3 regions of the Kineococcus sp. R86509 genome follow, and region 2 is predicted to be linked to each of the others. Evidence: riboswitches for the same ligand, from Rfam matches in the RefSeq annotation. Region 2 holds a riboswitch; each other region holds the start of a gene.
The links. Region 2 has a riboswitch for S-adenosylmethionine ahead of SJY07_RS05865 (MetQ/NlpA family ABC transporter substrate-binding protein). Riboswitches for the same ligand answer to the same signal wherever they lie in the genome.

Region 1: another riboswitch for S-adenosylmethionine. It lies ahead of SJY07_RS18605 (aminotransferase class V-fold PLP-dependent enzyme); the one in region 2 lies ahead of SJY07_RS05865 (MetQ/NlpA family ABC transporter substrate-binding protein).
Region 3: another riboswitch for S-adenosylmethionine. It lies ahead of SJY07_RS04810 (rhodanese-like domain-containing protein); the one in region 2 lies ahead of SJY07_RS05865 (MetQ/NlpA family ABC transporter substrate-binding protein).

Annotation. Positions count from the first base shown of each region.
Region 1 is NZ_JAXHCE010000001.1:3,801,789-3,810,298, reverse strand. It holds gene metE (5-methyltetrahydropteroyltriglutamate--homocysteine S-methyltransferase) at 1-1,769, opposite strand, end outside; gene SJY07_RS18610 (methylenetetrahydrofolate reductase) at 1,766-2,707, opposite strand; SAM riboswitch class I at 2,769-2,860, opposite strand; SAM riboswitch class IV at 3,021-3,135, shown strand; gene SJY07_RS18605 (aminotransferase class V-fold PLP-dependent enzyme) at 3,192-4,538, shown strand; gene SJY07_RS18600 (rhodanese-like domain-containing protein) at 4,622-4,996, shown strand; gene SJY07_RS18595 (hypothetical protein) at 5,039-5,272, opposite strand; gene SJY07_RS18590 (LLM class flavin-dependent oxidoreductase) at 5,350-6,393, shown strand; gene SJY07_RS18585 (NtaA/DmoA family FMN-dependent monooxygenase) at 6,402-7,721, shown strand; gene SJY07_RS18580 (RimK family alpha-L-glutamate ligase) at 7,705-8,510, opposite strand, start outside.
Region 2 is NZ_JAXHCE010000001.1:1,240,207-1,251,451, reverse strand. It holds gene SJY07_RS05880 (diacylglycerol/lipid kinase family protein) at 1-544, shown strand, start outside; gene SJY07_RS05875 (methionine ABC transporter permease) at 596-1,273, opposite strand; gene SJY07_RS05870 (methionine ABC transporter ATP-binding protein) at 1,273-2,295, opposite strand; gene SJY07_RS05865 (MetQ/NlpA family ABC transporter substrate-binding protein) at 2,292-3,248, opposite strand; SAM riboswitch class IV at 3,316-3,426, opposite strand; gene SJY07_RS05860 (DUF1737 domain-containing protein) at 3,528-3,731, opposite strand; gene SJY07_RS05855 (hypothetical protein) at 3,728-4,354, opposite strand; gene SJY07_RS05850 (OsmC family protein) at 4,411-4,914, shown strand; gene SJY07_RS05845 (purine-cytosine permease family protein) at 4,996-6,489, opposite strand; gene SJY07_RS05840 (NtaA/DmoA family FMN-dependent monooxygenase) at 6,486-7,871, opposite strand; gene add (adenosine deaminase) at 7,868-8,893, opposite strand; gene SJY07_RS05830 (LysR family transcriptional regulator) at 8,960-9,874, shown strand; gene SJY07_RS05825 (aldose epimerase family protein) at 9,902-10,963, opposite strand; gene SJY07_RS05820 (uracil-DNA glycosylase) at 10,992-11,245, opposite strand, start outside.
Region 3 is NZ_JAXHCE010000001.1:1,007,776-1,019,020, reverse strand. It holds gene sufU (Fe-S cluster assembly sulfur transfer protein SufU) at 1-161, shown strand, start outside; gene SJY07_RS04820 (GNAT family N-acetyltransferase) at 209-703, shown strand; gene SJY07_RS04815 (beta-galactosidase family protein) at 783-2,609, shown strand; SAM riboswitch class I at 2,675-2,773, shown strand; gene SJY07_RS04810 (rhodanese-like domain-containing protein) at 2,780-3,187, shown strand; gene SJY07_RS04805 (O-succinylhomoserine sulfhydrylase) at 3,151-4,377, shown strand; gene SJY07_RS04800 (cobalamin-independent methionine synthase II family protein) at 4,391-5,611, shown strand; gene SJY07_RS04795 (methyltransferase domain-containing protein) at 5,577-6,431, shown strand; gene SJY07_RS04790 (FAD/NAD(P)-binding protein) at 6,367-8,310, opposite strand; gene SJY07_RS04785 (ROK family transcriptional regulator) at 8,513-9,688, opposite strand; gene SJY07_RS04780 (alpha-galactosidase) at 9,843-11,245, shown strand, end outside.

The DNA of each region.
Region 1 (8,510 bases), 2.6 Mb from region 2:
GTGTCGCCCAGCGGCTGGTCGTCGCGGACGAAGGACCAGGCGAGGATCGTCACCGGGCCGGTCAGCATGCCCTTGACGGGCTTCGTCGTGCGCGTCTTCGTGTACCGGCTCCAGGGCACGGTGATCGGCGCCGGACGGACGACGTCACCCCAGAGGATGGGCGGGCGCACGCAGCGCGACCCGTAGGACTGGACCCAGCCGTGGGCGGTGACGGCGAACCCGTCGAGCTGCTCGGCGAAGTACTGGACCATGTCGTTGCGCTCGGGTTCCCCGTGCACGACGACGTCGAGCCCGAGTTCCTCCTGCAGGTCCACGACGCGGTCGATCTCGGCCCGCAGGAACTCCTCGTAGGCGGCCTCCGTGAGCTCCCCCCGCGTCCACGCGGCCCGCGCCCTGCGGATCTCGCTCGTCTGCGGGAACGAGCCGATCGTCGTCGTCGGCAGCGCCGGCAGACCCAGCGCCTGCTCCTGCGCGAGGCGGCGCACGGCGTAGTCGCTGCGGCCGAAGGCCTCCGGGGTGAGCGCTGCGAGCCGGTCGCGCACCTCGGGACGGACCACGCCGGGGGCACCGACGCGGTCGGCCCGGGCCTGCGCCGACGCGGTGAGCTCCGTCTGGACGGACGCCGCGTCCCCCAGCGCCTTGCCCAGGACGACGACCTCGGCGACCTTCTGGTCGGCGAACGCGAGCCAGCCGCGCAGGCGCTCGTCGAGGGTGGTCTCGCGGGTCACGTCGTGGGGGACGTGCAGCAGGGAGGTCGACGTCCCGGCGACGACGTGGGCGGCGGAACCCTCGAGGGTCCGCAGCCGGGCCAGCGCCTCGACGAGGTCGGCGCGCCAGACGTTGTGCCCGTCCACGACCCCGCCGACGACCGTCTTGCCGTGCAGCAGTTCCGGACGCGCCGGCGTCGCGCCGCGGACGAGGTCGAGGGCGAGACCCTCGACCGCCGTGGCGGCCAGGGGTTCCAGGAGGTCACCCGGGTCGCCGTAGGGCGTCGCGGCCAGCAGACGCGGACGGCCCTCGAGCGCCGCGAGGCGGTCGTAGGCGCGGCGGACGAGGTCGGCGAGACCTTCGACGCCGTTCGTCGCGGAGTCGCTGACGAGCGCCGGTTCGTCCAGCTGCACCCACTCCGCCCCCGCGGCCGCGTAGGCGGTCAGCAGTTCCTCGTAGGCGGCCAGCAGATCGTCGAGCCGGGAGATCGGGGCGAAACCCGCCGGGGAGTCGTCGGCCGCCTTGGCCAGCAGCAGGAACGTCACGGGCCCGACCACGACGGGACGGGTCAGGAACCCGTCGGAGAGCGCCTCGGCGAACTCCCGCACCCCACGGTCGTCGGCGAACCGGAAGGTCGTCGACGGGGAGATCTCGGGGACGAGGTAGTGGTAGTTGGTGTCGAACCACTTCGTCATCTCCAGCGGGGCGTCCGCACCGCGACCGCGGGCGATCGTGGAGTACCCGACGAGGTCGACGCGGCCGTCCTCGCCCACGACGTCGGCGAAGCGCGGCGGGACGGCGCCGACGGCGACGGCGGCGTCGAGCACCTGGTCGTAGGCCGAGAACGCCGACGGGATCGACGCGTCGTGCGCCGGCAGGCCCAGGGCGTTCAGGCGGCGGACCGTGGCGGCACGGACCCCGGCCAGGGCGGCCTCGGTGGTGTCGAGGTCGGCGCGACCGGCCCACAGGGCCTCGAGCGCCTTCTTGGTCTCGCGGTCGGCGCCGATGCGCGGGTAGCCGAGGACGGTGGCGGTCCAGGTGGGGAAGTTCTCGGTGCTCACGGGGTGGGACCTCCTACCGCAGCGATGCGGCTCTGGGTGGATCGGGGCAGGTTCAGGTGGTCGAGCAGGTCGAGCGCGGGTTCCGCCGCGTTGAACGTGTAGAGGTGCAGTCCGGGGGCGCCGGCGTCGAGCAGTCCCGCCGCGAGTCCCGACGAGAACGCCGTCGACGCCCGGCGGCGCTGGGCGGTGTCGTCGGTGTCGAGCGCCGCGAGCAGCTGTTCCGGGGCCGGGACACCGGCCAGCTCACCGATGCGCTGCAACCGGCGGGCGTCGTCCGTCACGGCGATGCCCGGCAGCAGCGGGATGCTCACCCCGGCGGCGCGCGCCCGGCGCACGAAGGTGGCGTACTCGTCGGCCGAGAACGTCACCTGGCAGATCGCGAAGTGCGCACCGGCGTCCTGCTTGGCGCGCAGGGCCGCCAGTTCCGCGTCGCGACCGCGGGGGAAGGCCGCCACGGCGAGGGTCAGGGGACCCTCGTCGACGGGGACGCGACCGCCCCGCAGCGCGGAGCGCCGCCGTTCGGCGACCTGGAGGAGTTCCACCAGGTCCCGCGCGGTCGCCAGACCGTCCGGGTGCGGGGTCCAGTCCGCGCTCCCGACCGGCGGGTCGCCCCGCAGCGCGAGGACGTTGCGGACACCGGCGTCGAGGAACTCGCCGGCGAGTTCCACCACCTCACGTCGCGAGGACCCCACGCACGTCAGGTGGGCCATCGCCGGCACGGCCGTCGAACCCAGGACGTGGGCCAGCAGTTCCCGACTCGGTCCCCTCGTCGCGCCGGCCGCCCCGAAGGTGACCGAGACGAAGTCGGGGTGCGTGTCGAGGAGATCGGAGAGCCTGCGCCACAACGACTCCCGCCCGCTCTCGGAACGGGGCGGGAAGAGTTCGAAACTGACGGTGGGCCTCCCGGTCGCGGCGGCGACGAGGGGAGCCAGCGTCATCGCGGCCGGCCCCGGTCCGGAACCGGGTACGCGTCAGGGACATCGGTGGGGCGCATCACGAACTCCATCGGCCTGGCTTTAGCACCCTCGCCCGGGCTCGGGGGGTTGCTGCGGCGTCGTCGAGCCAGGACTCTCGGCCGCTCTGGATGGTGTTCACCGAATGTAGACCGGGGTCGACGCGATCCACAAGTGCTGTTCCGGGGTTCCCCCGAACGGAGGAACTACCCGACACGTGGGGTTCTGGAGGGAGTTCCGACGGGTTCGCGACACGCCGATCTTGCTCAGCGGGGTCCGACGTGACAACCTCACCGCAGGTCATGAGCGCCAGCGACAAGCCCCGGCTCGCTGGCCGGCAACCCTCCCTCCGCGGCGGGGTGCCCCGGGTGACGACCTGGTCGACGCCGCGGTGGCGCCGGCAAGCGCGGACCTCGCCGGGGTGATCCCGGTCCTCCCGGCAGGGTCCAGTTCCTCCAGGAGACTTCTCGTGACGCTCAGCACCCTCTCCCCCCTCCGCTGCCCGGCGCCCGTCGCGCCGCTGCTGCCCGTGGTCGGCCGGGACACCCGCGTCCCGCTCGCCCAGGGCGGGTCGACCACCTACGCGAACCTGGACAACGCCGCGAGCGCGCCCGCCCTCGTCTCCGTCGCCACCCGCGTCGCCCAGGTCCTCCCCCACTACGCCAGCGTCCACCGCGGCGCCGGGTACCTCTCGCGCGTCTCCACCGCCCTGTTCGAGCAGGCCCGGGCCGAGGTCGGGACCTTCCTGGGGGCACGCCCCGACGACGTCGTCGTCTTCACCCGGAGCACGACCGACGCGCTCGACCTGCTCGCCCGGGCCGTCCCGCAGGGCTCCAGGGTCCTGGTGGCCGACGTCGAGCACCACGCGAACCTGTTGTCGTGGCAGCGCTCAGCCCTGACCACGGTCCTGCGCGGCGGGTCGGACGCGGAGGAGACCGCGACGCTGCTGGAGGCCGAGCTCGCCCGCGGCGGGTACGCGCTGCTGGCCGTCGCCGGTGCCTCCAACGTGACCGGTGAGGTGCTGCCGCTGCGCCGGCTGGCCCGGGCCGCGCACGCGGCCGGCGCCCGCATCGCCGTCGACGGGGCGCAGCTGCTCCCCCACCGCCGGGTGGACCTCGGTCGCGACGGGATCGACTGGATCGCGCTGTCCGGGCACAAGCTCTACGCCCCCTACGGAGCGGGCGCGCTCGTCGGTCGTCGCGACTGGCTCGACGCCGCCGATCCCTACCTCGCGGGTGGAGGCGCCACCCTCGACGTGCGCCACGACGCGGTGCGGTGGGCCACCGGGCCCGACCGCCACGAGGCGGGTTCCCCGAACGTGCTCGGCGCCGTCGCCCTCGCCCAGGCCTGCAGCACGCTCGCGACACTGGCCCCCGGAGCGCTCGAGGCGCACGAGGAGGCGTTGCGCGAACGGCTCGTCGGCGGGCTGACGGCACTGGCGGGCGTCGAGGTCGTGCGCCCGCACCCCGACGACGCCGTGGGGGTCGTGACCTTCACCGTCCCCGGTCGCTCGGTCTCCGAGGTCGCGGCCTTCCTCTCGGCCGAGCACGGGATCGGTGTGCGCGACGGACGGTTCTGCGCCCACCGGTTCGCCGACTCCCTCGGTCTGGCCGACGGCGGGCTGAGGGTTTCCACCGGGGTCGGGACGGGATCGGCCGAGGTCGAACGGCTGCTGGCCGCGGTCGAGCAGTTCGTCGGTGCCGGGCCGGAGCTCGAGTACGGGATCGTCGAGGGGCACTGGGGTCCCACGACCGACGCTCGCCCGGAACCCGCGTCCTTCCTGCCCGCGCCCGGTGCGAACGCGGACCTGGGGTGACCTCGTCCCCGACGCCTCAGCCCGCAGGGACGACGGCCTCGCGCGATCGCCGGGGCCGACCGCACGAACCGAGGAGACACGACGTGAGCGACACCACCGCAGCACCCCAGGCACCGCTCGTCGACGCCGAGACCGCCGGACGCGCCGTCGCCGCCGGTGCGCTGTTCGTCGACGTCCGCAGCGACGCCGGGCGGGCCGCCGCCGGCGACCTGCCGCAGGCCGTCGTCGTGGCCAAGACCGAGGTGGCGGCGAAGTTCGCCCTCGGTTCCGACACCGCGCTGGCGGAACTCACCGGGAAGGACCAGCAGATCGTCGTGATCTGCGGTTCTCCCGCGGGCTCCGGCCCCGTCACCGCCGAACTGCTGGCGTCCGGCTTCACCGACGTCGTGCAGGTCGACGGCGGGTTCCCGGCCTGGAAGGCCTCGGGGCTGACCGTGGGCGAACCCGCTCAGACCTGATCCACCCCGGTCGACATCCACCCCTGTCGACGGGGCAGGACGTCAGGGCATCGGCTCGCTGCTGGGCCGGGACCCGTCGCCGATCCCGCCACGTTCGGCCTCGGCGAAGAGCGCGCGCAGCTCCCCCTCGAACTGCGGCCAGCTCAGCTCGCCGGGGGCCGGCTCGTCGTCGAGCGGCGACCAGGCGTACCCCCACTGCCCCTGCCCCGCGATGGCCAGTCCGGCCACGATCGACGACACCCAGTGCGCCAACAGTTCTCGTACCCGGTCACGCATGGTCGCCTCCTCGTCGATCGGTGGAGAGCACTGTGACACAGACGACGGCTGCCGTACCCACCACTCAGGAGATTTCCATGCCGACCCCCTTCCACGTGTTCCTCGACGTCGACGGCGGCGGGTGGCACCCCGCGGCCTGGCGCCGCTCCCGGGTCTCCCCCGACGCCGTGTTCTCCCCCGCGCGGTTGAAGGAGTTCGCCGTCACCGCGCAGGCCCAGGGCCTCACGGGACTCACCTTCGAGGACTCCACGCTGCCGGACCCCCGCAACCCCCGCGGGCACCTGGACGCGGTGCAGCGGGCGGCCTTCCTCGCCGGGACCACCGACACGATCGGTCTGCTGCCGGTCGCCGCGACCACCTACTCCGAACCGTTCCACGTGGCGGCGCAGATCGCGTCGCTGGACCACTCCAGCGCCGGCCGCGCCGGCTGGATCGCGACGACGTCCACCCCCGCCGTGGCCCGGACGGTGAACCTCCCCGTGCTCGACGACCCGCAGGCGGAACTCACCGACGTGGTCGGGGCCGTGCGGAGGTTGTGGGACTCCTGGGAGGACGACGCGGTGGTCCGCGACGTCGCCACGGGACGCTACGTCGACCGCGACCGGTTGCACCACGTCGACGTCGTCGCCACCAACTTCTCGGTCAAGGGCCCGCTCACCGTGCCCCGTCCCCCGCAGGGGCAGCCGGTCGTGGCCGCCCACGAACGCGACCTCCTCGACCCGGGCGTGGTCGACGTCGTCCTCACGGGCAGCGAGCGGACCCGGCGCAGCGCCGGTGGTCCGCTGGTCGTGCTCGAGGTCGAGTTCGCCCTCGACACCGCGGCCGCCTCGGGTGCGCAGCGGGTCGAGGCGCTAGACGCCGACGCCCCGGCTCCCGCACGGGGCCGGCTGCGCTGGACGGGGTCCGGTGAGGGCTTCGCGCGGTACCTCTCCGGTCTCGCGGGTTCCGTCGACGGTGTCCGGCTGCACGCCGCCGTCCTCGACGAGGACCTCCGCACGCTGCTGCGCACCACCTTCCCCGCCCTGCGCGTCGCCCGGCTGCTGCAACCACCCGCCGCCGGTGCGACGTTGCGCACCACCCTCGGCCGTCCCCGGCCGGTCAACCACTTCGCGACGGCCTGAGGAGTCCCGTGACCGACCTGCGCTACCCGAACGCCGTCGTCCACTTCGGCGTCTTCTTCCAGGGCGTCAACCACAGCACCATCTGGTCGGACCCCCGCAGCGGATCCCAGATGCACCACTCGACCTTCACGCAGCTGATCCGGACCGCCGAACGCGGACTGTTCGACGCGTTCTTCCTCGGCGAGGGTCTCCGCCTGCGCGAACAGCGGGGCAGGATCCACGACCTCGACGTCGTCGGACGACCCGACGCGCTGACCGAACTCGCCACGCTGGCGGGTCTGACCGACCGCATCGGTCTGGTCGCCACCCAGAACACCACCTACAACGACCCCGCCGACCTGGCCCGCCGCCTCGCGTCCCTGGACGTCCTCTCCGGTGGTCGCGCCGCGTGGAACGTCGTCACGACGGACAACGCCTGGACCGGGGCGAACTTCCGCCGGGGCGGCTACCTCGACCACGCCGACCGCTACGAGCGGGCCGAACGCTTCGTGAACCTGGCCCGACGGGTCTGGGACAGCTGGGACGGGTCGGAGTTCGCCCCCGTGGACTCCGACGACCGCTTCTTCGACGTCGAGATCGCCCCCACCGTCCCCCGCAGCCCGCAGGGTCATCCCGTGATCTTCCAGGCGGGCGACTCACCCGCCGGCCGCGACTTCGCCGCCCGCTCGGCCGACGTGATCTTCTCCGCGCACGGGAGCGACCGCCACGACGCGCTGGCCTTCGCCGACGACGTCCGCCGCCGCGTCGTGGCGGCGGGTCGCCCCGAGGACGACGTCCTCACCTTCCCGGGGACCCAGATCGTCGTCGCCGACACCGAGGGCGAGGTGGAGGAGAAGGCCCGTTGGGTCCTGGAGCAGCAGGTGACCCCCGCGACCGCGCTCTCGCTGGTGGGTCAGGTGTGGGGCGAGGACCTGTCGGGCCACGACCCCGACGGCCCGTTGCCCGCGCACGACCCCGTCATCGCGGACATCGACGGGACCCGGGGCGCCGCGCGACAGGGTCACGACCCCCGGGCGATCGCCCGGGAGTGGCGCCGGGTGGCGGAGGAGAACGAGTTCTCGCTGCGCGAACTCGTGCTGCACACCTCGGCCCGGCGCGGTTTCGCCGGTACGGCCTCGCAGTTGGCCGACGAGCTGACCCTCTGGGTGCGCAGCGGCGCCAGCAGCGGGTTCAACGTCACGCCGTTCCTCGTCCCCAGCGGCCTGGACGACATCGTGGACCAGCTCGTCCCGGCCCTGCAGGAACGGGGCGCCTACCCGACCGCGTACGTCGGGACCACGCTGCGCGAGCACCTGGGTCTGCGACCTCCGCTCACGCGTTGCCGCTGAGGAGCCCGCCGAGGTAGCGGGCGATGGCGCCGGGACCCGACACGGGGGCGACGGCCTCGACCGCGGGGTTGTAGTTCGTGTTGGTGTTGATGTCGTAGGTGACCGTCCGCCCGTCCGCCGTCTCGAGGAACTCGATGCCGGCGATCTCGATGCCGGCCGTCCGCAGCAGTTCCTCGTAGCGGCGGACGAGCGGGTGGTCTCCGGTGATCTCCGTCCGCAGCGCGAACGGGACCACGCCCGGCACCTCGCACGCGTCGGCGGGGCACAGTTCGAAGCTGCCCGCGGAGGTGTCCACGCGCACCGCGTAGACGAAGCGCCCGCCCACGAACTCGGCCCGGGTGACGAACGGTTCGGCCGAGCGGAGGAACTCCTGGAGCAGGGTGATCCCGTCGACCGGTTCCTCGAACTCCGGCGAGGCGACGTGGGCGTCGAAGTCCTCGTGGGAGTCGAAGCGCCGGACGCCGAGGCCCTTGCCGCCCTGGTTGTGCTTGGTGATGAACGGCACCTGCAGTTCCCGGGAGCGTGCCGCCAGGTCCCCTCGGCCGAAGACGGCCAGGGTCCGGGGTACGTCGAACCCGTTGCGGTGCAGCAGCGCGTGTTGGGCGACCTTGCTCACCTCGAGCTCGACGACGTGGGTCCCCCCGACGACCCGGCGGCCCCAGCCCTCGAGCCAGGCGAAGAGGGCCCGGGTGAACTCCTTGGTCTGCCCGTGACCGCGGGTGTGCGCGGACGCGCTGAGCCGCGACCAGTAGACGCCCGGGGCCGGTTCGGCGTCGAGGTCCAGGGACC
Region 2 (11,245 bases):
GAAGGGGCTGGAGCTCCTCGTCGACTCCCACGACCGGATCACCGTCAACACCGTCCACGCGGGCATCGGGGCGTCGGCGACGGCCAAGGCGCAGCGGCTCAAGCGCTTCCTCCGGGCCGGCGCCTACCCGGTCGGTGCGGCCTGGGCGGGGGTCAGCGCGGGCAAGGGGTTCCGGCTGCGCGTTGACGTCGACGGCACCACCGTGTCGCCGGGGGAGCGTCCCGTCCTGATGGTCGGCATCGGCATCGGCGGCACCATCGGCGGCGGCGCCCCCCTGGTTCCCGGCGCCGACCCGCACGACGGGCTGGCCGACGTCGTCGTCTCCGAGTCCACCGGCCCCCTCGCCCGCCTGGGCTTCGCCGCCGGACTGCGCAGCGGGGTCCACGTCGAGCGGCAGGACGTCGTCACCGCGACCGGGAAGGTCGTCGAGATCGACGCCGGGTCCGGGACGTTCCGGTTGAACTCCGACGGCGAGGTCACCGACCACCAGAGCTACGAACGGTTCGAGATGCACACCGACGTCTACGAGGTGGTCTGCCCCTGAACGGCGGAACCCCCGTCGCGATCACGACGGGGGTTCCGGGGAAGTTCTGGACTAGCGGCGCATGACGCCGCGGGCGATTCGGTTCCCGATGAGCTGACCAACCTGGACGATGACCACGATCGCGACGACGCTGACCACGATGATGCCGTTGTCGTAGCGCTGCGAGCCGTAGGTGATGGCGTACTCACCGAGACCGCCGCCGCCGACGAGGCTGGCCTGTGCGGACATGTCGACGATGCCGATGAAGATGAACGTGTACCCGAGCACCAACGGCCCGAGGCCCTCCGGGACGACGACCTTCAGCAGGATCGAGACCCGTCCCGCCCCGACGGCGCGTGCCGCCTCGACGACCCCCGGGTCGACGTTGACGAGGCTCTGCTCCACGATGCGTGCCACGGCGAAGGCGGCCGCGAGGGAGATCGCGAACGTGACCGCCGTGGTCCCGATCGTCGTCCCGACCACGACCCGCTGCAGCGGACTGATGGCGGCCAGGAAGATGACGAACGGGATCGGGCGCACCAGGTTCACGACGAACCCGATGATCCCGAACACCCACCGGCTGCCGAACAGGTTGCCCGGCCTGGTCGCGTAGAGAGCGATGCCCAACGCGAGCCCGAGGACGCCGGCGACGACCAGCGAGATGCCGGTCATGAACAACGTCTGCCAGATCGACTCGCGGAAGACGTCGACGCTGTCGAGGAAACCGTCGAAGAAGCCCTCCCCGGCCATCAGACCTCCTCTTCGGCGTGCACGCCGTCGGCGGCGAGCGCACGGAGCGTGCCGTCCACGTCGGGGCCGCTGAGTTCGTAGGTCAGTGAGCCGGTCCGGCGTTCGCGGATCTCCGAGACACCGCCGAAGACCAGTTCCGCGGTCGCGCCGGTGCTCCGGAACACCGAGTCGATGCGCTGCTGCAGACCGGGTTCGTCGGTGATGCGGACGCTCACGAGCCGGCCGGGGTGGTGGGTGCGCAGCCGGGCCAGGGTTTCGGCCGGGGGCCGGTCGTGGGTGGCGCTGCGCACGAAGCGCTGGGCCGCGGCGGTCTGCGGGTTCGAGAACACGTCGTAGACCTCGCCGACCTCGACGATCCGCCCCTCTTCCATGACCGCGACGCGGTCGGCGATCTGGCGCACGGCGTCCATCTCGTGGGTGATGACGATGATCGTCACCCCGAGTTCGGTGTTCACCCGCCGCAGCAGCGACAGGACCTCGGTCGTGGTCTCGGGGTCCAGCGCGCTGGTGGCCTCGTCGGCCAGCAGCAGCGGGGGGTTCGTGGCCAGCGCGCGGGCGATGCCGACGCGTTGCTTCTGCCCACCCGAGAGTTGTTCCGGGTAGGCGTGCGCCCGGTCGAGGAGACCGACGAAGTCCAGGAGTTCCGCGGTGCGGGCGTCGCGCTGCTTCGCGGGGACCTTCGCGACCCGCAGCGGGTAGGCGACGTTCCCGGCGACCGTCCGCGAGCGGAACAGGTTGAACTGCTGGAAGATCATCCCGATCTTCGACCGGGCCTTGCGCAGCTCGCCCTCCGACAGCTTCGTCAGGTCCTGCCCCCCGACCCTGACGCTGCCGGAGGTCGGCAGCTCGAGGGCGTTGACGAGGCGGACGAGCGTGGACTTGCCTGCGCCGGAGTAGCCGATGACGGCGAGGACCTCTCCCTCCTCGACGTCGAGGGAGACGTCGTCGACCGCCGCGACGGACTGGCCGTCGCGGCGGTCGAAGCGCTTGGAGACGTTCTCCAGCGTGACGAGGGCGCTCACTTGCCCTTCGCGGCCTTCGCGTCGGCCTCGACGGTGGCGAGGTCGGCCTGCAGGTCCGCGGCGCTGCGGTCGGAGACGACCGCGTTCGGGTAGTCCTTGGAGAACACCGTCTGCACGGCCGGGTCCTGGAAGAGGGCCGCCAGCTTCAGGTAGGTCTCGTTGTCCTTGTCCTTCGCCCGCGCGGCGAAGATGTTCACGTAGGGCGCGGCCGAGGGGTCGGACGGGTCGTCCTTGGCGATGACGTCGGTCTCCGGCAGCTTGGCGCTGGTCGCGTAGTTCACGTTGACGATCGCGGCGGCGACGGAACCGCTCTGCAGCGCGTTCGCGGTCTGTGAGGCGTCGATGGCGGTCACGTCGACCTTCTTGGTCTCGATGTCCTCGATCGAGGAGAAGGCGTTGCCCCCGTCCTTGAGGGTCAGCAGACCCGCCGACTGCAGCACCAGCAGACCGCGGGCCTGGTTGATGTCGTCGTTCGGGATGGCGACCTTCGCGCCCTCGGGGAGCTCCGACGGGCTCTTCGCCGTGGTCGAGTACAGCGGCAGCGGGTAGATGGCGGTGCCACCGATGGGCTGGATGTCGTCGTCGGCCGTGACGTCGTAGTTCGCCAGGTACTGGATGTGCTGGAACTGGTTCAGGTCGATCTCGCCCTGCGACAGCGCCGGGTTCGGCAGGCTGTAGTCGGAGAAGTTGACCAGGTCGACGGTCACGTTCAGCTTCGACTTCGCCAGGTCCACGTACGTCGTCCAGTAGTCCAGCGACTTGTCGGCCACGCCGATCTTCACGGTCTGGGCCGGGGCGGAACCGGCGGCGGTGGTCGTCGCGGTGTCGTCCTTGCGGGTCCCGAGGACGACGGCGACGATCACCACGACCACGACGACGACGGCGGCGACGATCCCGATGAGGAGGCCGCGGCGCTTCGGCTTGTCGGGCAGGGCGGGGGCGGGGCTGGACACGGTGGCACTCCGGTGGTCGAACGGCGGGCGCGCGGCTCGCAGCACGCCGTGATCGACGGCGTCCGTTGTTCCGCGCTTGCCGGACGGGGTCGTCCGGCCTGGTCTTCACCTGGGGCACCCCGCCGCGGGGGAGGGTTGCCGGACAGCGAGCCAGGGCTTGTCGCTGTCACTCATGACCGTGGGGGAACCGTAGGTTCCCGTCGTCGAACCCGTCAAATCGCCCCCGCGCCGGTGTTCAGCCGACCGTAGGACTGCCCGCGTCTCAGCGCAGGCGTTCGGTCACGCCGCACCGCCGTCACCGGGTCGGGCCAGGACGTGGGGGAGGACGACGGCCTGCGCGGCGACGGTGCGCCCGTCCGTCGTCGTCACCGACGGGCTGCCGTACAGGACGTAGCCCTCGGCCAGGGCCGCCGTGACCTTCTCGCAGAAGGAGCGGTCGTCGGGGCCGGTCAGCAGCCGGTACGCCAGCTTCTCGTCGCTCACGCGTCCGGACCGTTCGCGCTCAGAGCGTCGCGGGCGTCCTGCAGGCTCAGCAGGCCCAGGGCGGCGTCCGCCAGCGCGTCGCCGAGCTTCTTGTGGTTGGCCCGGGCCCAACGCTTCCCGTCGTAGTCGGTGGCCGTGCGGCGCAGTGCCTCGAGGCTCGCGCGCAGGTCACGGTCGAGGCGTTCGCGCAGTTCCCCGTCCGTGGGCGCCTCGGGGCGCAGCGCCTCGCCGTCGCCGTTGCGCAGCTGCAGGAGCGCCTCGTGGTCCAGGCCCTCCTCCCGGGCCCAGAACCGCACCGGCCGTTCGACCAGGTGGTTCCACACCGGGGCCTGCGCGGACCGGAAGAGGACCTGGACGGGGCTCTTCGCCAGTCCGGACGCGTTGAGCCAGAACTCACCGGCCTGCGGTCGGCTGAAGAGCGCGCACTCGTCCTCGGGGAGGTCGACGACGACGGCGACCCGGACGAACGTCGGGTCCTCGCTGTCCTGCTGCGGGCCGAGCAGGGCGCCGAAGACCCACGCCTCCTCGGCGCGGAAGAGGTTCAGGTCGGTGGGCAACGAGTTCGCGTGCTCGCACCCCTGGGCGACGTCGGCGAGCTTGCTGACGGCAGTGGTCCACTTCACGGCAGCATCTTCGCGGGTGTTGCGGGGCCGGCCCCACGGGGGCCTAAGCTCGCCCGGTGGATTCGACCGAACTGAGGGCCCTGCAGAAGCCGTTGAAGGACGCCTACCGCGAGGACCCGGCCCAGGCGCTGGTCCCCGCGAAGGCCGTGGCGGTGCTGGACGGGCAGTCCATCGGCGTGTCGGTCGACGGGTTCGCGGGCACCACCCGCGCCGGGCTGCACCCCGCCGCCGGGGGCGACGGGACCGAGGCGTGCTCCGCCGACATGCTCTGCGAGGCCGTCGCGGCCTGCGCCGGCGTGACCCTGCGCAGCGTGGCCACCGCCATGGGCGTGGAGCTGCGCAACGCGTCGGTGACCGCCGAAGCGCACTGGGACGCCCGCGGCACGCTCGGCGTCTCGCGCGAGGTGCCCGTCGGCATCACCGACGTCACCCTGACCTTCACGTTCACCTCCGACGCCGACGAGGCGACCGAGGCCAAGATGATCTCGCTGGCCGAGCGCTACTGCGTCATCGCCCAGACCCTGCAGACCCCGCCCAAGGTCTCCGTCCAGCGCGGCTGAGCCCCGCCGGGAGGGGGATCGTTGACTCCACGGTCCCACTCCGCGGGACCGTGGAGTCAACGATCCCCCCGGCGACGAGCGTCAGGCGCGTTCCTCCTGGAGGGCGACGGCGCGGCGCCCGCCGAGGAGGACGGCGACGAAGCCGAGGACGAAGGCGATGACCACGCCGAGGCCGGCGTAGGCCCAGTTGCTGTCCCAGTAGCCGTCCTCGCCACCGGTCGGCGGCACCCAGTGGGCCAGGTCGAGGGGGGCGAGGAGGTATCCCTGCCAGGACAGCCACGACACCGAGCTCGAGACCAGACCCCAGCCGACGAGGGTCGCGACGACCATGGTGATCACCGACAGGCCGCGCACCGAGCCGTAGCGCCCGCGGGAGTCGAGGAGTTCTGCCTCCGCGTAGTCACCGCGGCGCAGCGAGAGGTCGGCGAGGAAGATCCCCGCCCAGGCGGCGATCGGGACGCCGAGGGTGATCAGGAACCCCTGGAACGGCGTCAGGAAGTCCTGCGAGAAGAACGCGATGTAGACGGCCCCGGCGATCATCAGGCAGGCGTCGATCAGGACCGCCACGGGCCGGGGGACCCGGAGTCCGACGTTCAGCAGCGCCAGGCCGGAGGAGTAGATGTCCATGACCGCTCCGCCGACGAGGCCGAGGACGGCGACGACGACGAACGGGACGAGGAACCACGTCGGCAGGATGTCCGTGAGCGCCCCCACGGGGTCCGCCGCGATCCGGCCGCTGAGGTCCTTCGACGACCCGGCGACGAGCGCGCCGAAGACGAGGAGCACGCCCGGGCCGAGCGAGGAACCCAGCGTCGTCCAGAACACGACCCCGCCGCTGGAGGCCTCGCGCGGGAGGTAGCGGGAGTAGTCCGCCGCGGCGTTGGCCCACCCGAGACCGAAACCCGTCATCACGAGGATGAACGCCCCGACGACCGCCGCGGCGTCCCCGGCCGGGAGCGCGTTCACGGCGTCCAGGTCGATGGAGTCGGCCGCGAAGACGATGTAGAGGACCGTCAGCACCGCGGTGACGACCGTGATCCAGCGCTGCATCCGCATGATGACCCTGAACCCGAGGGTTCCGCCGAGCACGATCAGCCCGACGACGATCACGAGGGCGACGAGTTTCGTGCCCGTGCCCCCACCGGCTCCGAGGCGGTCCAGCACGGTCGCCGTCGCGAGCACGGCGACGGCCGCCAGCGACGTCTCCCAGCCCAGCGTCAGCAGCCAGGACACCAACGAGGGCAGGCGGTTCCCGTCGACCCCGAAGGCTGCGCGGGACAACGTCATCGTGGGCGCCGAACCGCGCTTCCCGGCGATCGCGACGAGGCCGACGATCACGTAGGACAGGAACACCCCGGCGATCGAGACGGCCGTGGCCTGCCAGAACGAGATCCCGAAACCCAGGACGAACGAGCCGTAGCTGACTCCCAGGACGGACACGTTGGCGGCGAACCACGGCCAGAACAGGTCGCGTGGCCTGCCGTGGCGTTCGGACTCGGCGACGGTGTTGATGCCGTTCAGTTCGACGTCGACACCGCCCACCCTCGTCTCGGGGGTGGCGGGGATCTCGCTCACGTCGACTCCTCGGGAGGATGGCGGTACCGGGCCGCGGGGTGGTCGGCGGGCAGCCTCGTGCGGCCCGGACCGAAGACCACCTCCCGCAGCGTACGGCCTGGGGCGTCGCGACCGGGTGGTGGCGCCAGCGTGCCCCGCCGGCGCAGTTCGGGGACGACCTGCTCGCAGAACTCCGCGTAGGAGCCCGGTACGACGAACGGGGTGAGGTTGAACCCGTCGATCCCCGTCTCCCGCACCAGCGCCTCCATGGCGTCGGCCACGTCGCCCGCCGTGCCGGTGAACACGAACTCCCGCATCCCGAAACGCAGGAAGTCGGCGCGCGCGTGGGCCACCGTCTCGTCCCGGTAGCGCTCCACCTGGGTCCGCCCGCCCTCGGTGCGGACGTCGGAGAAGTTCCCGCGGGGGTCCAGGGCGGCGAGGTCGACGCCGGTCATCGAGGCGTAGTAGGCGCGGGCGGCCTCCGGGTCGACCCAGGACAGGTACTCCTCGAGGCGGGAGCGGGCGTGGTCCCGGTCGCGCCCCAGCACGACCGTGAGTCCGACGAGGGTGCGCAGCGACCCCGGGCCGCGTCCGTGCCGGGCGGCCCGGGCGTGCAGGTCGAGGACCTGGCGGCGCAGCGTCCCGGCGTCGCGGCCCTGCAGGAACACCACCTCGGCGTGGGTGGCCGCGAACTCCCGACCGCGTTCGCTGGCGCCGGCCTGGAAGAGGACGGGGGTGCGCTGCGGGGAGGGCTCGACCTTGAAGTAGCCGTCGCAGTGGAAGTAGCGGCCGTGGTGGTGGACCTCGTGGACGCGACGCGCGTCGGCGTAGCGCCGCGTCGCCTTGTCGTGCAGGACGGCGGCGTCCTCCCAGCTGCCCTCGAACAACCGGTAGCTGAGGTCGAGGTGCTCGTCGGCGATGTCGTAGCGCTCGTCGTGGCGGGGCAGCGGTTCGCGTCCGTGCAGCGCGCTGACCACCCCCGCCGACGTCGTCACGACGTTCCAGCCGATGCGCCCGCGGGTGAGGTGGTCCAGCGTCGCGAACCGCCGGGCGTTCGGGTAGGGGCCCTCCAGACTCGTCGAGGACGTCACCGCGAACCCGAGCCGGCTCGTCACCGCGGCCATCGCCGGGACCAGCAGCAGGGGGTCGTTGGTCGGCATCTCGACCCCCTGCTCGAAGGTCACGGCCGGGGTGCGGCCCTCGAGCACGGGGTAGCCGGGGGAGTCGGCCAGGAACAGCAGGTCGAAACCCCCGTCCTCGAGGAGCCGGGCCAGCGACGTCCAGTGCGCGAGGTCGAGGTAGCGGTCGGTGTGCTGCTCGGGGTGGGCCCACAACCCCTGGCTGGTGAGGTTGGGGCCGTTGATCTCGAAGGCGCTCAGCAGCAGGTGGTGCGGTTCCCTCACGCGGGGACGCCCGCCGGGCTGCGCTCCAGCCAGTCGAGGAGACCCGCGCCGAGGCGGTGCCGGGTCGCCGGGCTCATGCCCTCGATCCGCAGACCGTGCCCGGCCAGGGCCGCGAGGTCGGTGTCGCTCAGCTTCCACACCTCGCGCGCCACGGCGTACTGGTGGCTGACGCCACGACCGAACCAGAGCTGGTCGTCGGCGTTGAGGGTGATCCCCACGCCCGCGGCGTGCAGGAGCGGGGCGGGGTGCGCGGCGAGCGTGGGGACGATGCCGAGCGCCACGTTGGAGACGGGGGCGACGTCGAGCACGATGCCCTCGTCGGCGAGGCGGCGCACGAAGGCCGGGTTCTCGACCGAGCGGACGCCGTGGGAGATGCGGGTGGCGCCCAGGACGTCGATCGCCTCCGCGACGCACTCCCAGCCGCCCGTCTGCCCGGCGTGCGCGACGACCGGCAGGCCCGCTGCCCGGGCCGTCGCGGCCGCCCCGGTGAAGCGCTGCAGGCCCGAGGGTTCCTCGAACCCGGCCGTCCCGAACGCGGTCACCCCGCGGCCGGCGAACTCGGCGGCGACCGCGGCGAGCTCGGCGGCGATCGGCTCGTCCTGGTCGGTGTTCAGCGTCAGGATCGAGCCGACCTCGACGCTGTGCTCCCGTCCGGCCTCGCCGAGGGCGTCGACGACGACCCGGGTCACCTCGCGCAGGCTCCCGAGCCGGGGGGCGTAGAGCTGGGGTTCGATCGCGGGTTCGAGGTAGACCACGCCCTCGGCCGCCTCCTGGGCGACGAGCGCGCGGCACAGGCCGGCCAGGTCGTCGAGGTCCGCCACCAGGGCGGGCACCCGGCCGTAGGCCTCGAAGAACGCCCAGACGTCGGACCAGCCCTCCCCGGTGGCGGCGGGACCGCCCCGCACGGGCAGCTCGAGCGGGACGCCACGGCGGCGGGCGAGGGCCAGCACGGCCTCGCGCGGGTAGGACCCGTCGAGGTGGGCGTGCACGTGCACCTTGGGCAGGGCGGTCAGGGAGCGCACCCTGCTCAACGTAGGCGCGAACGTGCCACGTGTCGCACAAGCGTTCCTTCTGAGAGCATCCATCCCGTGGATCAGCGTGGTGCAGGACGCAGCGGCGGCGAGCTCGACGTGCGCTCGTTGCGCTACCTGCTCGCCGTGTCCCGGGAGCGCAGCTTCACCGGAGCGGCTGTCTCGCTGCAGGTCTCCCAGCCCGCGCTGAGTCAGGCGATCGCGCGCACGGAGCAGCTCGTCGGGGGCCGGCTGGTGCTCCGCGACGCGCGGGGCGTGGCCCGCGAGGGGTCCGCGCTGACTCCCGCCGGGCAGGCGCTGGTCGCCGACGCGACGCGGATCACCGAACTCCTGGACCGGGCGCTGGTGCGCGCGCGGCGCATCGCGGAGGAGGGCGAACGCGAACGGCTGGCCGTCGGCATCGGCACCTCGACCCCGCGCTGGGTCTCGACCCGGCTGGTGCAGGCCTCCCAGGAGAGCCCGGACCTCGACGTCGTGCTGCGCCACGTCCCCTGGGGGCAGGAGGTCGCGAGCCTCGCCGACGGCCGGGTCGACGTGGTCTTCCTCAACGCCGGCCCGGACGAGGTGCTGGACGCGCGGGTGCGCGCGGTGCACGTCGCCGACACCCAGCGGGTGGCGGTGTTCGCGGCCGGGCACGAGCTGGCCGGCGAGACCTCGATCGACATCGCCGACCTCGACGACGAGCCCATCGTCGACGCGGGCTACGACCGGGAGGTGTGGCTCGTCGAGCCCCGCCCCTCCGGCGCGGTCCCCCGGGTCGTGGGTCCGCCCGCCCAGAACGTCGAGGAGATGCTCGCCCTCGTCGCCTCCGGACGGGCGATGGCCATCACCGCGGAGGTCGTCGCCGCCGGCCACCGCTCCGACGACATCGCCTTCGTGCCGTTGCGGGGGCTGGACCCGCTGCGCCTCGTGCTGCTGGCGCTCGCCGACGACGAACGACCGGCGGTGGCGGACCTGCTGGCCTCGTTCTAGGGGGCCATCGGTCCGCGACGGCGGTGCTCACACGGAGAAGGAGTACTCCGTGGTCGTCGTGAACTCCGCACCCGGGCGCAGCACGGAATCCCCGAGCAGCGGCTGGTTCACCGCGTCGGGCAGCAACTGCGTCTCCAGGCAGAGGGCGTCGCCCTGCCGCACGGGCCGGCCCTCGATCGTCCGCCACGCGCCGGTCAGGAAGTTCCCCGTGTAGAACTGCAGACCCGGCAGGTCGGTGCGGACCTCGAGCGAACGTCCGCTGCGCGGGCCGGAGACGGTGGCCACCGGCCGCAGGGAACCGGGGCCGTCCAGCACCATGCAGTGGTCGTAGCCGCCGGCGGTGAGGAGCTGCTCGTCCGCGTCGCGGAGGTGCTCGCCGATGCGGGTCGGGGTGGAGAAGTCGAACGGGGTGCCCTCGACGGGGGCGAGTTCACCGGTCGGGACGAGGTTCGCGTCGATCGGCAGGTAGCGCGACGCGGACAGCCGCACGACGTGGTCCTCGACGGGGCCTGCACCGTCGAGGGCGAAGTAGGCGTGGTTCGTGAGGTTCACCGGGGTGGCGGCGTCCGCGGTCGCGACGTAGTCCAGGCGCAACGTCACCGAACCGCCGTCCTCGCGCAGGGAGTAGGTGACGCAGGCGTCCAGCGCCCCCGGGAAACCCATGTCGCCGTCGTTGCTGCGCAACGACATCCGCACCCCGGCAACCCCGTCCACGGAGACCTCGGTGGCGGTCCACACGCGCTGGTCGAAACCCTCCGAACCCCCGTGCAGGGCGTTCGCGCCGTCGTTGGCGGGGACTGCGAAGGACACCCCGTCGACCCGGAAGCGTCCGCCGGCGATGCGGTTCGCGACGCGTCCGACGACGGCGCCGGGGTAGCCGTCGGCGGCCTCGTAGGCCGCGACGTCGGGCAGGGCGACGACGACGTCACCGATCCGGCCGGAGGCGTCGGGGACGCGGACCTGCTGCAGGGTCGCGCCGCGGGTCAGGACGGCGGCGCTCGCCCCGGAGGGCAGGCTCAGCTCCCACCGCTCGACGGGTTCCCCGCGTCGCGTCCGGCCGAAGGGGGTGCTGTGCAACGTCGCGGTCATGGCGCGATCCTGCCGCACGCCCCGGGGCTCAGGTCAGCCGCCAGTCGATCCCGTCGCCCCCCTCGGCCCGCAGGAGTTCGTCGACGCGGCTGAACGGAGCGGAACCGAAGAACCCCCGCGAGGCCGACAACGGGCTGGGGTGCACCCCGGTGACGACCGGCACCCCGCCCAGCAGGGGAGCGACCGTCTGCGCGTCGCGACCCCAGAGCAGGGCCACGAGCGGTCCGCCCCGCGCGGCCAGGGCGCGGACGGCCGCGTCGGTGACGGCCTGCCAGCCGAGCC
Region 3 (11,245 bases), 230 kb from region 2:
ACATGCTGACCAGTCGTGGTGAGGACGAGGGTGACGAGGACGTGCTGGGCGACGCCGTCGCCCTCGCCGGTGTCGCGAAGTACCCCGCGCGGGTGAAGTGCGCCCTCCTCAGCTGGTCCGCGCTCGCCGACGCCCTGCTCCGCGCGCCCGCCACCCCCTGAGCCCCGGGACCCCTCGGCTCCCGGTGGTCGGTGGGTAGCCTGCGGACGTGGAGATCCGCGAGTTCACCGACGCCGACTGGGCGCAGATCTGGCCGTTCTTCGACGAGATCGTCGCCGAGGAGGAGACCTACGCCTACCCGCGCGGGCTGACCTCGGAGCGCGCGCGCGACCTCTGGGTCGAGTCCCCGCCGGGGGTGACGGTGGTGGCGCTGGAGGACGGGCAGGTGCTCGGCACCGCCAAGACGGGGCCGAACCGGCCGGGCCCCGGGGCCCACGTCGCCACCGCGAGCTTCATGGTCTCGCCCGCCGCGCGCGGTCGCGGCGTCGGACGCGCCCTCGGCGAGCACGTCCTCGCCCTCGCTGCGTTCCGCGGGTACCGCGCGATGCAGTTCAACGCCGTCGTCGAGACCAACACCGCGGCGGTCGCGTTGTGGCGCTCGCTGGGGATGAGCATCGTCGGCACCGTTCCCGAGGCCTTCGACCACCCCGAGCACGGTCTCGTCGGCCTGCACGTCATGCACCGCTTCCTCGTCGAGGACTGACCCCGCTCCGGCGCGGATCCCCGGGCGTTACGGTGGCCTCCCGCACCGGCGAGGGCGCCGGCCCAGCACAGGAGTCGACGTGAACCCCACCGCCCGCACCTCCGCTCTGACCCTCGGGCCGGAGGGGTTCCTCGCCGACGGGCGTCCCCACCGGTTGCTGTCCGGTGCGCTGCACTACTTCCGCGTCCACCCCGCCCAGTGGCGCGACCGGTTGCGCTCGGTGCGTCAACTGGGGCTGAACACGGTGGAGACCTACGTGCCGTGGGACCTGCACGCCCCACGGCGCGGAGAGTTCCGCACCGACGGCTCCTGCGACCTCGCGGGGTTCCTCGACGCGGCGGCCGCGGAGGACCTCGACGTGGTCGTCCGGCCGGGCCCCTACATCTGCGCCGAGTGGTCCAACGGCGGGTTGCCGGTCTGGCTCACCCGTTCCGGGGTCCGGCTGCGCATCGACGACCCGGACTACCTCGAAGCCGTCGACGAGTTCCTGACCCGGGTCTACGAGGTCGTCGCTCCCCGGCAGGCCGACCGGGGCGGACGCGTCGTCCTGGTGCAGGTCGAGAACGAGTACGGCGCCTACGAGACCGGTTCCGGCGCAGCAGACAGCGCCGCGACGGACACCGCCGCCCGGACCGCCTACCTGGAACACCTGGTGGCCACCACGCGCCGCTGCGGGATCACCGTGCCGCTGACGACCGTCGACCAGCCCACCGACGAGATGCTGGCCGCGGGGACCCTGCCCGAACTGCTGACGACCGGGTCCTTCGGCGGCCGGGCGGCCGAGCGGCTGGACACCCTGCGCCGCCACCAGCCCGAGGGACCGCTCGTCTGCTCGGAGTTCTGGGTCGGCTGGTTCGACCACTGGGGTTCCCACCACCGGACGACGCCCCCGGAGGCGGCCGTCGCCGAACTGACGACGATGCTAGAACGCGGCGCGGGAGTGAACGTCTACGTCGTGCACGGGGGCACGAACTTCGGGTTCACCAGCGGCGCCAACGACAAGGGTACTTACCAGGCGACCACGACGTCCTACGACTACGACGCGCTGCTCGACGAGGCCGGCCGGCCCACGCCGAAGTACTGGGCCTTCCGCGAGGTCCTCGGCGGGTACGCCGAACTCGGTGCCGACGTCCCGCCGCCGGCGCGGCCGGCGCCGGTCCTGCGGGCTCCGCTCGTCGGTGCGCTCCCGCTGATCGAGGCCGTGGACGGTCTCGAGCCGGTGGCGGGGGAGGAGGTCCCGTTCCTCGACGACCTGGCGACGGAGAGCGGGGTACCCGCCCCCTTCGCGTGGGTCAGCGCCACCTCGCCCGGGTCCCCGGGTCCGACCGTCCTGCACGTGGCCGAGGTGCGCGACCGCCTCACCGTGCTGCTCGACGGAGTGCGGCTGGGCACCCTGTTCCGGGAAGACCACGACACCACGCTCGCCCTCCCGCCGCACCCCGCCGGCACCCGGCTCGACCTGCTCCTCGAGGACGCGGGCCGGGTGAACTACGGTCCGCGCCTCGGCGAGCCCAAGGGCGTCGTCGGTCCCGTCCGCGTCGGGGACGCGGCGGTGCGCGACCTCCGGGTGCAGGCGCTGGACCCGGACCGGCTGGCGACCGCCCCGGCGGGACGCTCGGGTGCGGTGACGTTCCTCGCCGGCCCGGTCCTGGCCCGCGCGGAGCTCGAGGTGGCGGAGCCCGTCGACCTCTTCCTGGACACGGCCGGCTGGGGGCGCGGGGTCGTCTGGGTCAACGGGTTCTGCCTGGGGCGCTACTGGCGGCGCGGACCGCAGCGGACGCTCTACGTCCCGGGGCCGGTCCTGCGGGCGGGGACCAACGACGTGACGGTCCTGGAACTCGACGCCGCCGCGGACCCGTGGGTCCGCACGCTGCCCGACCTGGACCTCGGCCACACCGACGAGTGACCGAGGAGTAGCCACCCACGCTGCTCCACCCGTCCTGCCCCTCGTCGCGATGCCCTACGCTGACGGGACCATCCAGAGCGGCCGAGAGACCTGGCTCGTCGACGCCGCAGCAACCCCCTCGCCCTCACCGGCGGGGAGGGTGCTCATGCCAGGACCGATGGGAGGAAAGAGTGGGTTACGCCGGCGACCTCACACCGCGTGAGGCCTTCGACCTGGTCCGGGACACCCCGGACGCGGTCCTCGTGGACGTCCGCACCGACGCCGAATGGCGTTTCGTCGGGGTCCCCGACACCAGCGGGACCGGCCGGGAGCCGGTCCTCGTGTCCTGGCTCCCGGTCGACCCGCCGCGGTTCCTGGCCGAACTCGCCGCCGCGGGGATCACCCCGGGAGCGGGCGCCCCGGTCGTGTTCCTCTGCCGCTCCGGGCAGCGTTCCGTCGGTGCGGCCGAGGCCGCCACCGCCGCCGGGATCGCCCCCAGCTACAACGTCCTCGAAGGGTTCGAGGGTCCGCTGGACGACGCCGGTCACCGCGGTGCGGTGGGTTGGCGCGCGGCCGGTCTGCCCTGGCGACAGTCGTGAGCGAGGGCTGGCGCCCGGACACCACCGCCGTCCGCGGCGGCCTCGTCCGGTCGCAGTTCGAGGAGACCGCCGAGGCCATGTACCTCACGTCGGGGTACACCTACGCGACCGCGGCGGACGCCGAGGCCGCGTTCGCGGGCGACGTCGACCGCTACGTCTACTCCCGCTACGGGAACCCGACGGTGTCGGTGTTCACGGAACGGTTGCGGCAGCTGGAAGGGGCGCAGGCCTGCTACGGCCTCGCCAGCGGGATGTCCGCGGTGTTCTACGCGCTCGCCGCGCTCCTCGGCGCGGGTGACCGGGTGGTGGCGGCGCGGAGCCTCTTCGGTTCCTGCTTCGTGATCCTCGACGAGATCCTCCCCCGGTGGGGCGTCACGACGGAGTTCGTCGACGGCGAGGACCTGGCGCAGTGGGAACGCGCGCTCTCGACCCCGGCGCAGGCGGTGTTCTTCGAGACCCCGGCGAACCCGATGCAGACCCTCGTCGACATCGCCGCCGTGAGCGAACTCGCGCACGCCGCGGGGGCGACCGTCGTGGTCGACAACGCCTTCGCCAGTCCCGTCGGCCAGCACCCGCTGGAGTTCGGAGCCGACGTCGTCGTGTACTCCGCGACCAAGCACATCGACGGCCAGGGCCGGGTGATGGGCGGCGCGGTCCTCGGGACCTCGGAGTTCATCGACGGCAGGTTCCGCGAACTCACCCGGCACACCGGACCGACGCTCAGCCCGTTCAACGCGTGGACCCTGGCCAAGGGCCTGGAGACCATGAGCCTGCGGGTGCGGCACGCGGCGGCCACCACCCTGCGCCTCGCGGAGCACCTGGAGCAGTCGCCGGGTGTGCGCTGGGTCCGCCACCCCCTGCTGGCCAGCCACCCGCAGTTCGACCTGGCGAAGCGGCAGATGGAACTCGGCGGAACGGTCCTCACGTTCGAGCTCGACGCCCCGCGCGGGCGCGGCAAGGACCGCGCCTTCGAGGTCCTCGACGCCCTGCGGATCGTGGACATCTCCAACAACCTCGGCGACGCCAAGTCGCTCGCCACCCACCCCGCCACGACGACGCACCGTCGTCTGGGCGCCGAAGGCCGTGCCGCCATCGGCCTGACCGACGGGGTGCTGCGGTTGTCGGTGGGCCTGGAGGACCCCGACGACCTGCTGGAAGACCTCGACCGCGCGTTGCGCGCGAAACCCTGATCGGAGAACCCCTGTGACCGAGCACCAGATCCCCGTCTCCCACGCCGGGAGCCTGCCCCGCACCCCGGAACTCATCGCCGCGAACGAGGCCCGCCGCATCGGCGACGACGGTTTCACCCTCGAACGCACCCCCGAGTTCGACGCCCTGCTGACCGACGCGGTCGTGGACCTGGTGAAGCGCCAGGAGGCCCTCGGCGTCACCATCGTCGGTGACGGCGAGTACGGCAAGGCCATGTCCAGCGCCGTCGACTACGGCGCCTGGTGGTCCTACTCCTTCCAGCGGGTGTCGGGGCTCGAGGTCACCGGCGAGGACCTGTTCACCCAGCCCGTCGTGCGCTCCGAACCCGGCCACGTGCGGTTGACCAGCTTCCCCGACCGACGCGACTGGGTGACGTTCCGCGAGGCCTACCAGGACCCGGCGTCGGGGATCTCGACGGGCAAGAACGCCACCGCGTTCCCCGCGACGGTCGGGCCGTTGGCCTACACCGGTCAGGCGGCCATCGCCTCCGACATCGCCAACCTCAAGGCCGGCCTCGCCGCGGCCGGGGTCACCGAGGGGTTCATCACCTCGCTCTCCCCGGGCAGCGGGGCGCGCATCGCGAACCGCCACTACGCGACCGAGGAGGAACACATCTGGGCGTGGGCGGACGTGCTGCGCGAGGAGTACCGGGCGGTCGTCGAGGCCGGGCTCACCCTGCAGATCGACGACCCCTCCATCGCGGAGAACTTCGACCAGATCAACCCCGAACCCTCCATCGAGGACTACCGCGCGTTCACCCGCATCCGGGTCGAGGCGCTGAACCACGCCCTGCGCGGTCTGCCGACCGAGCAGATCCGCTTCCACCTCTGCTGGGGTTCCTGGCACGGCCCGCACACCACCGACGTCGAGTTCAAGCACATCGTCGACCTCATGCTCGAGATCGACGCGGGGTCCTACTCCTTCGAGGCCGCCAACGTGCGCCACGAGCACGAGTGGAAGGTCTGGAAGGACGTGGCGCTGCCCGCGGGCAAGAAGATCGTCCCCGGCATCGTGAGCCACGCGACGAACGTCGTGGAGCACCCGGAACTCGTGGCCGACCGCATCGAGCGGTTCGCCTCGGTCGTCGGCCCCGAGAACGTCGTGGCCTCCACCGACTGCGGTCTCGGTGGGCGCATCCACCCGCAGATCGCGGTCGCCAAGCTCGCGACCCTCGGCGAGGGTGCGCGACTCGCAGGCGAACGACTCTTCGGGTGAGTCCCCGGTGACCCGGGACCGGGCCTCGGGGGAGGCCGCAGCGTGGGCGTTGTGGCAGGACTCCCCGTGGGGCCGGCTGCGCTACCGCGTCGTCGCCCGGGTCCTGCAGGAGTGGTGCGCGGACCTCGGTGAGGGACCGCTGCGGGTGCTCGACGCGGGCGGGGGCGACGGTCGCGACGCCGTCCAGTTCGCCCTCGCCGGGCACTCCGTCACGGTGCTCGACCGTTCCCCGGAGATGCTCGCGCTGGCCCGCGCGGCGGCCGCCGCCGCCGGCGTGGGGGACCGCCTGCACACCGTCGCGGCCGACCTGGAGGACCTCACGGCCCTGGCCGCGCTGACCCGCCACCGCGAGGGGGGTTCGGGGTCCTTCGACGTCGTCCTCTGCCACGACGTGCTGCAGCACCGGGAGTCCCCGGGGCAGGTGCGGGCCGACGTCGCGACGCTGGTCTCCTCGGCGCGCCCCGGCGGTCTGGTGTCGTTGCTGGCCCCGAACCCCGCCGCCGACGTCGTCGCGAGCGTCCTGCGCGAGGGGCCCGCCGCGGCCTGGGTCGCGCTCGACGGGGAACGCGCCCTGGACCCGGGCACGGGTCACACCGCGCTGCGGCTGTCCCCGGAGTTCGTCGAGGACGCGCTGGCGGCGGTCGGCTGCGACGTGACGCGCCGGGCCGGGATCCTGGCGGTGACGACGTTGCTCGAGGAGTCCGACCGGGTCGACGACCGGGTGGCCGCCGACCTGGAGGAACTCGAGGTCGAACTCAGTCGACGCGAACAGTTCCGCGGTGCGGCGCGCTACTGGCTGCTCGGGGGCCGACGACGCTGACCGGTGCGTGCGGCCGGGTCGCGGTCAGCAGGGACGCCGCGATCCGGTCGTTGAGCCGGAAGAACCCGGCGTCCACGCCGGGACGGGCGAACGCCGCCGCCCAGCCACCACCCGCGACCCAGGGGCCGACGGCGTAGCGGTGCGGGTGCACGGAACCGTCCGTGGCGACCAGGCGCTGGTCCGGGTCGACGACGAGCCGGCCGTTGCCGATCTCGGTCACCTCCCCGCGAGCGGCCAACCCGGCCAGCAGCGGGTCCGCGCTGTCGGCGATGCTGGGCGTGGGCAACCGCGCGTCGACCAGGACCCGCGCCGAGATCCCGGCCGGTGAGTTCCCCGACCGGGCGCTCCAGCACCGAGCGACCTCGTCCGCCCGCACCTGCACGTCACCACCGAGGAACCGGACGACCCCGGCGTCGGCCAGGGCGAGGAGTTCGCGCAGCCGCTGCGGGGGCGGGCCGGAGGCGACGTAGCTGAAGAACCCGTGCCACCACCCGTCGACCTCGAGGGTCGACTCCTCGTCGAGCAGGCCGCGGTGGGCGAGCCCGGCGACGGTGACGTAGCAGGACAGCAGCGCGAAGAACACGGCGGCGTCCATGCTGTGGGCCGGGTCGCCCCGGCGTTCCACGTCCGCGGCGACGTGCGCGCGGACCCGGTCGTGGACCTCCTGCGCCGACGTCGCCCGCCACCCGTCCAGCGGCCGGTCGAGGCGGCCCAGGTCGAGGCGGTCCGCGGGGTCGGGCACCGCGGTCGCCACCAGGTCGCCGAGTTCCGCGCTGCCCCAGGGGGCGGTCGCGAACCGGGTCTCGAACTCCGTGCGGGCCAGCGCCGTGCGCTCCGGGTGGGCGCGGAACAGTTCGTGGTAGTGCGCCCCCGCCAGTTCCTTCGCCGCGACGGGCCACAGGTCGGCCCGCAGGTTCAGCGGCCGCGTCGAGCCCAGGAACGGCTCCGCCGTGAAGAACCGGGGGAGCGGCGGACGTTCGTCGAGGACGTAGGTGATCTTCGAGCGGTACGGAACCCCGCGCCGGCTGCCCACGTGCAGCACGGGTTCACGGCCGCTGCGGTGGTAGACGAGTCCGTCGGGTCCCTCCGAGAACCGCCCACCCCGACCCTGTCCGACGAGCACCGCGAGGTCGACGAAGGCCAACCCCATCCCCGCCACGATCACGTCGGCACCCGGGGGCAACGTCACCTCGTCCTCCGTGAGACCGAGGTCGCTGGTGTACCCGGGGGCGACGTAGCCCAGCCCGTGCCGGTCCGCGAACTCCTGCGCCGTGACCTCCCGCGCGCCGGGGACGACGTCCGGGTGGCCCTGCGCGAGGACCACCGCGTCGACGTCGAGCGTCCCGCCGTCCTCGAGCACCACCTGCCGGCCGCGCAGGTCGACCGCCCGGGTGCGGTGCACGTGCACCCGCAGGTTCGCCGGCAGCCCCGCGAGCGTCCGGTCCCACGCCCAGGAGAGGTAGCGGCTGCCCAGCGCCCGGGAGACGAACGTGCCCTCCTGCACCCCCAGCACCTCGCGGTGGAGTTCCGCCTCGCCGGCGGCCTCGAACTCCGCGGCCAGGTCGTCCCGGTGCTCGTCCAGCCAGGCGAACAGCGTCGGCCCGGTGCGCACCGGGCCGGGCAGCACCGAGGAGTCGTCGGGCAGGACCGTGACGTCGGCCGCGCGGGAGTTCATCCACAGCAACGGGTGCTGGTCGGCCCGCCAGATCCGTCCCGCCCCCGGCGGGTGGGGGTCGACGACGTGCACGTCGACGACCCGGGTCGGGTCGGCGACGGCGCGGGCGGACAACCGGTCGAGGACGCCGAGGGTCCGGGGGCCGGCTCCGACCAGGCACAGGGAGAGGTCGTCGTCGGACGGGGTGCGCAGGGACAGGCTCACGTGGGCTCCAGAGGAGAGATCCGGTGGGGGACTCGTCCTCAGGAACAGGTGGCGCCGTGGGTGCGGCACAGGTCGACGTGGCGACGGCGCACCAGTCGCCCGTTCGTCGCTCCCGCGGTCCGCACGGCTCCAGGGTAGGCGTCGCGACCCCGTCCGCCCAGCCGACCTCGCTCGGCGGGGCCGCGGTCCTGCGGACGGGGGTTCAGCGACGGTGGCCGAGGACGAACGTGCGGATCGCGGTGACGGCCGCACCGCGGGCCCACTCGGTGAAGCCCGTGGGCTGGACGTCGATGTCGAGCCGGGAGGCGAAGGGACTGCGGTGCTCGCGGATCCCCGCCCACAGCGCGTCCTGCCCGACGACGGCGAGGCGGATCCCCTCACCGGACAGGATCAGCTTCTCCGGCATGGTGAGGTTCCCGATCGCCGCGACCAGCGTCCCCAGGGCGTGCGCGGAGTCGTCGACGACGCGCCGGGCCAGCGGGTCCCCGCCGTCGGCGAGGTCGAGGACCTCCTCGTAGCGGACCGGTCGGCGCAGCGCGGCCGCGGCCCGGGCCTCCACGGCGGCGACGGTGAGCAGGGCGTCGGCGCAGCCCTGGTGCCCCAGCGGGCACAGCGGCCCGCCGGGCAGCAGGGGGAAGTGGCCGAGCAACCCCACGCCCGCGTCGGGTCGGTCCACGACCTCGTCGTGGACGACCAGGCCGTACCCGAGGCCCTCACCGATCGTCAGCACCGCGAAGTGCCGGCACCGTCGCGCCGTCCCGAACCACTGCTCCGCGCGGGTGAAGGACAGCAGGTCGTTGTCGACGACGACGGGCAGTCCGAGCTGCTCCTCCAGCACCGGCCCCAGCGGGACGTCCTGCCAGCCGAGGAAGCTGGCGTTCAGCACGTGCCCGCCCTCGCCGACGAGACCGCCGAGGCTCACCCCCACGGCCCGCAGCGACGCCCGCGCCCCGTGCTCGGCCAGCAGCGACCGCACGAGCCCGACGACGGTGGCGACCACCGCCCCGGGCGAGGTGTCGCCGAGGACGGCCTCGTCACTGGCCAGCACCGTGGCCCGCAACGAGGTGAGGACGGCGTGCGCGGTGCGGGCGGTGAGCTTCACCCCGACGAAGAGGTGGGAGTGCTCGTCGACGTCCATCGGGCGGGTGGGCCGCCCGGTGACGGGGTCGTAGGCGCTGCCCGTCTCCTGCAGCAACCCGGAGTCGAGCAGGGGTTTCGACAAGCGGGTCAGGGTCCCGGCCGAGAGGTCGAGGCGGCGGGCGAGCTCGCTGCGCGGCAGGGGTCCGTCCAGCAGGACCTCGAGGGCGATGCTGTGGGCCGTCCCGGTCAGGGGCGTCCAGGACACCGTGGACGGGGTGGTGCGAGGCGGTGCGTCCACGTCCAGCCCTCTCGTCGTCGTGAGTGTTGGAGTGAAACCTACCCGAGGCGGTTGGGCCGAGCAGACGCCCCGCTGGACGGGTGATTGACGCCGTGGAGCTTTCAGCGTAGAAGTGTCACCGTCCGCCACACCGACGTGCCCCGACGGAGTTCCTGTGACCTCACCGCACGACCCCCAGCGCAGCACCCCTCCCGCGACCCCGGGGGCCACTACCGCTGCGCTCGGCCGCGTCCTGCACCTGAGGACGGCGGGGGTGAGCCTCGTCGTGGATCTGCACGCCACCTCCACCCCGACGCTGGTGCACTGGGGAGCCGACCTGGGTGACCTCTCCGAGGCCGCTCTCGCCGACCTCGTCACCTCCGGACGGACCGCCCGGGCCAACAACGACCTGGACGTGCCGCAGCCCACCCGGCTGCTCCCCGAGCAGGCCTGGGGCTGGAACGGCCGTCCCGGTCTGTCCGGTCACCGCGCCGGCACGGCGTGGTCCACGCGGTTCGTCCCGACCGGGGCCCTCGTCGAGGAACGGAGCGACGGTGGCCGCCTCGTGCTCGACACCGCCGACCCGGAGGCCGGTCTGGCGTTGACCCTCGAGCTCGAACTGCTCCCGTCGGGGTTGCTGCGCCACCGGGCGACGCTGACGAACACGGGCGAGGGGGACTACGAGGTCGCCGACCTCGCCCTGGCGCTCCCCGTCCCGCCGGTCGCGACCGAGATCTTCGACCTGGCGGGTCGCTGGGCGAAGGAACGCGTCCCGCAGCGGCGTCCGCTGGTCTTCGGCGCCCACGTGCGGGAGAACCGCCGCGGTCGCACCGGTCCCGACGCGCCCCTCGTGCTCGCCGTCGGGACCCGGGGGTTCGGCTTCCGCGACGGGGAGGTCTGGGCGACCCACACCGCGTTCAGCGGGAACCACCGCAGCAGCGTGGAGAAGCTGTCCAGCGGGACGACCACGCTGGCGGCCGGTGAACTCCTGCTCCCCGGCGAGGTCCGACTGGCGCCGGGGGCGCAGTACCGCACCCCGTGGGTGTTCGGGGCCTGGTCCGCCGACGGGCTGGACGGGATGGCGGCGCGGTTCCACCAGTACCTGCGGTCGCGTCCGCACCACCCCTCGACCCCGCGACCGGTCGTCGTGAACACGTGGGAGGCCGTCTACTTCGACCTCGACCTCGAGAAGCTGCTGGCCCTGGCCCGGGCCGCCGCGGAGGTCGGCGCGGAACGCTACGTCCTCGACGACGGCTGGTTCCGCCACCGCCGCCGGGACGACGCCGGCCTCGGCGACTGGTACGTGGACGAGGGCGTCTGGCCGCAGGGCCTGCACCCGCTCGTCGACGGCGTCCGGGCGCTGGGGCTGGAGTTCGGCCTCTGGGTCGAACCCGAGATGGTGAACCCCGACTCCGACCTCGTGCGGGCCCACCCCGACTGGGTCCTGCAGACGGGCGGGCGCACCCCGCTGCCGTCGCGTCAGCAGCAGGTCCTCGACCTCGGGAACCCGGCGGCGTTCGCCCACGTCCTCGAACGTCTCGACGCGCTGCTCACCGAGTACGACATCGCCTACTTCAA